DNA from 2 places in the Janthinobacterium leeuwenhoeki genome. Region 2 is predicted to be linked to the other one. Evidence: predicted binding sites of a transcription regulator. Region 2 holds the regulator's gene; the other holds the start of a gene.

What was found. The regulator FNR, encoded in region 2, switches genes on or off when oxygen is low (the NO sensors DNR and NnrR bind a similar motif). The targets are predictions, from matches to a motif close to TTGATNNNNATCAA.
Region 1: a site for FNR is predicted at 1,127-1,140, ahead of ACQ4WS_RS11355 (universal stress protein). Genes of this name have one in related genera too.

The regions. Positions count from the first base shown of each region.
Region 1 covers NZ_JBNYXT010000011.1:1,633-3,834, reverse strand. The annotation lists gene mltA (murein transglycosylase A) at 1-598, shown strand, start outside; gene ACQ4WS_RS11355 (universal stress protein) at 635-1,072, opposite strand; gene ACQ4WS_RS11350 (MFS transporter) at 1,210-2,202, opposite strand, start outside.
Region 2 covers NZ_JBNYXT010000010.1:67,863-70,064, reverse strand. The annotation lists gene ACQ4WS_RS11010 (response regulator) at 1-518, opposite strand, end outside; gene fnr (fumarate/nitrate reduction transcriptional regulator Fnr) at 759-1,517, shown strand; gene ACQ4WS_RS11000 (FixH family protein) at 1,521-2,045, opposite strand; gene ccoG (cytochrome c oxidase accessory protein CcoG) at 2,192-2,202, opposite strand, start outside.

The sequences.
Region 1 (2,202 bases), on a different contig from region 2:
GACGGGCAAGGAATTGCTGTGGGTGGATGACGAAGTCGAGGCGTTCTTCCTGCAAGTGCAGGGTTCCGGGCGCGTGCAGCTGACCGATACGCAGGAAACCGTGCGCGTGGCGTATGCGGATCAGAACGGCCATCCGTATAAATCGATCGGCCGCTACCTGGTCGACAAGGGTGAGCTGACCCTGAGCCAGGCGTCCGCGCAGGGCATCAAGGCGTGGATCGCCGGCCACCCCACGCGCAAGGATGAATTGTTCAACGCCAATCCCAGCTATGTCTTCTTCAAGGAAGAGCGTCTGCCCGACCCGAAAGTGGGGCCAAAGGGCGCGCTGGGCGTGCCGTTGACGCCGCAGCGCTCGGTGGCCATCGATTCGCGCTTCCTGCCGCTGGGCGCGCCCGTGTTCCTGTCCACCACGCAAGCCAATAGCGACATTCCCATGCAGCGCCTGGTGATGGCGCAGGATACGGGCGGCGCCATACGCGGGCCCATCCGTGTCGATTACTTCTTTGGCTTTGGCGCGGAAGCGGCCGAGAATGCGGGCCGCATGAAGCAGAGCGGCGCCGTGTGGGTGTTGCTGCCGAAGCAGGCGCCGGCGCGCTAGGGAGCGCGAGCTGCGCCGGGCGGTCCGTGGTTTGGCTTAGCGCAAGACCATCACTGGCAGATGGGTATGCGCCAGCACTTTTTGCGTTTCGCTGCCCACGAACAGCTTGTTCAAGCCCTTGCGGCCGTGCGAGGCCATCAGGATGATGTCGCAATGGTAGGTCTGTGCCGCATTGACGATTTCGTCGTGCGGGCTGGGTGACACGGCCACCACGCCTTCGAAGGGCACGCCGACGGCGCGCGCCGCTGCGCTGATCTTGTCGATGGCGCGTTGCGAGGCTTCCTGCATCTGCTGTTCATACAGGCTGGCGTCGAGCACGATGCCGCCGTCGGCCATCGGCGAGAACGGGAAGGGCTGCACCACGCTGATGGCGACCAGCTTGGCTTTGTTCAATTGGGCGAAGGCGAGGGCGGTTTCGGCGGCTTTGTCGGACAAGGGCGAGCCGTCGGTGGGAAATAAGATGGTGTTAAACATAGCGTGCTCCTCAAGTGATGTAAGACAGCTTATGGATTTACATCAATTAAAACCTTGATATAAATCAAACCTTCCAGGCTTTGGCATAAATCGTGTCGCCAAGGCAATCTTTTAGCAGTGTATGCCCGTTCATCGCTTCAGGTGCGCACGCTACGCAGCGGCGTGCCCCACACCATGGCGACCGTCAACAGGATGCTGCCTGCCGCGATGCAGGCCAGGCCATTGCGCACGCCAAAGTGTTCCGCCACCCAACCGGCGGCCAGCGCACCCAGCGGCGCCGTCGCTACCGTCAGGAAGCGCATGGTCGAGGTCATGCGGCCCAGCATGGGGTCGGGCGTGACTTTCTGACGCAGGCCCAGGTAGGGAATAAAAAACAGCATCACGCCGCAATCGAAAAAGAACATCAGCACGGCATAAGCGACGGCGCTGGCTGCCGCGCTGCCAAATAGCGCGGCGGGAATCGTTGGCGTCAGGGCAAAGCAGAGCGAGGTCGATGCCAGGCCGATCAGGATCGTGCGGCCGGCGCCATAGCGGTGCGTCAGCGGTTTGACGATGAAGGCGCTGAGCAAGACGCCGGCGCCGCCCAGCATCTGCGTCATGCCCAGCACGCCAGGACTCATGCCCAGGTCGCGCGTGGCGAACAGCACCGTCAAGGCCATGCTGGCGTAAAACAGGAAGTGCCAGATGCCGGCGCCCCAGGCCAGCGCGCGCAGCAGTGGTTCGCGCCAGACAAACAGCAAGCCGTCGGCGATGTCGCGCAAGGCGTGTTTGTCGGATGGTGCGGGACGCGGATCGCGTACGCTCATGGCGCGCAGATTGAAGACGGAAATCAAGTAGCCGCAAGCCGTGCACAGGATAGCGACGGGCGCCGACAGGACTTGCACCAGCACGCCGGCCAGGCCGGGGCCGATCAGGCGCGAAGCCGATTCGGTGGCAGCAAATTTTGATTGCGCATCGATCAAGCCGTCGCGGCCCACCAGGAAAGTCAGAAACACCTGTTCGGCGCCGCCACCGACGACGAAGCCCGTGCCGATGATGAACCCCACTATATATAACCACGGCATCGACAGCACGCCGCACCAGTAAGCAATCGCCACGCTGGCCAGGGCCAGGCCGGACATGCTTTCGCT
Region 2 (2,202 bases):
ACCACGCCAGCCACCTGGCCATCGGCGGCCAGTACGGGCGCCACCATCTGCACGATGGGCATGCCGCTCGACTTGCCCAGCATGGGTTCGGTGATCATGGGCTGGCGCGTGCGCAGCACGGTCTGGAAGTACTCGCGCTCGGCGACGTTGATGCCGATGCGCCCGGCCACCTGCGGCATGTCGGCCACGATGGCGCCATGCGCGTCGAGCACCAGCACGTCATCGAACAGCGCCAGCATAGAGCGGCGCGCATAATATTCGCGCAATTGGGCTGGCTGGGCGATCAGTTCCGGCGGCTGCTGCCTGGCCGTCAGCGTGACGATTTGCAGCAGCATGCCCAGCTTGTCGTCGAGTTCGGCAGCGGTGCGGCTGATCAGGGACGACTGCTGGCTCAGCAGTACTCGGGTGAAGTCGTCGCGCATGTGTTGCACCTGGATCATGGTGACCAGGGCGATCATGGCGATCGAGGTCAGGCTGGTGGCCAGCGCGACTTTTGCTTTAATGCCGAGAGGCTTCATGATTTCCTTTTCAGTACCGGGCGGCACAGGCGGCAGACGACGCTGTCAGGAATTTTCCTATCAAAACATTAACTTGGCAAGCGGCGCCGCGTAAATTGCCCTTCCCCGCAAGGGCTTTTGACGATGTTGCCATGTAATTAAAGTCAGAACGTCGTTTATTCAGCGCAATTGCGGTGAAATTGGCACACGGCAACCGTGTATGCAGTAAACTTGTTATTGCATTTTATAAAAGGTACCGACATGACTGAAGCGCTACTCACTCCCACCTTGCCTACAGTGAACGTGGAGGCGTTGCGTGCGCGATGTTCGACCTGCAGCATGCATCAATTGTGTCTGCCGATGGGCCTCGATGTGGGCGATATGGACAGGCTGGACCAGATCATCGGCCGCCGCCGCAAGATCGTGCGCGGCGCCTCGCTGTTCCGCATCGGCGACTCGTTCCAGAACCTGTATGCAATCCGCCTGGGGCACTTCAAGACATACCAGATCAATCCGGGCGGCGAAGAGCAGGTGACGGGTTTCCAGATGGCCGGCGAACTGCTGGGCATGGACGCCATCAGCGCCGACCGCCACCACTGCAATGCGGTGGCGCTGGAAGACAGCGAAGTGTGTGAAATTCCCTTTTCCAGCCTGGAACAGTTGCTGGGCAATATGCCGACCCTGCTGCGCCATTTCCACCGCATGATGAGCCAGGAAATCACGCGCGAGCAAAGCGTCATGCTCTTGCTGGGCAATATGCAGGCGACGCAGCGCTTTGCCGCCTTCATCGTCAACCTGGCCTCGCGCTATGAGGCGCGCGGTTATTCGGGCAGCAATTTCCAGTTGCGCATGTCGCGCGAGGAAATCGGCAACTACCTGGGCCTGACCATCGAAAGCGTCAGTCGCCTGCTGTCCAAATTCAAGAAGGAAGGCTGGCTGCGCGTCTCCAACCGCGAGATCGAAATCCTGCAGCCGGCCAAATTAAAAGCCATCACCGCCGGCACGGACGTTTGCAAATAAGACTTACAGTTCTTCATCCGCATGCAGCGCGATACTGCGCTGCAGCGGCCAGGTCCAGATGCCGGACAGGCGCCACTCGCGTTTGTCGTTTTCCACCAGCACTTGCCATCGGCTGCGCTCGAGCATCGGCAGCGCCACGCTAAAATTGCCGGCCGCATCGGGCTGCACCAGCAGCTTGATATCCTTTTCCGGCAGGGTCGCATGCGCCAGGTGCAGCTGCAACGGCCCCTGGTAAGCCTTGCCGAAGCTGTGCACGGAACCGGTCAGGCGCGCTGACGCCACGTCATACGACAAGCTGGTATCCATCGCCAGGTCGCTGGCGATCGTGTCGCGCTTCAAATCCTGGTTGATCGCCTTGCCCTGCTTGTAATAGTCGCCCACCACCAGCGCATCGGGCTGCGTAAACGCGATATAGCCCATGAAGCTGCCGACGACCACGGACAGGCCGGGGCCGATCATCAGCAACCATGGCCAGCGATGCTTGTACCACGGGGCAACGGGGGCTTGCAGCTTGAGACTGTCGGACATTTTGTTCTCCTTGGGGTCAGACCCTTTGGGTCTGACCCCAGCTTTTGCTTCTGGGTTGAAAATAAAGTAAAGCTAACGCATGTTTGATGCTACCCCTACGGCGAAATACCGGGGTCGGACCCAGAGGGTCCGACCCCGAATCAACATCACCGCGGCA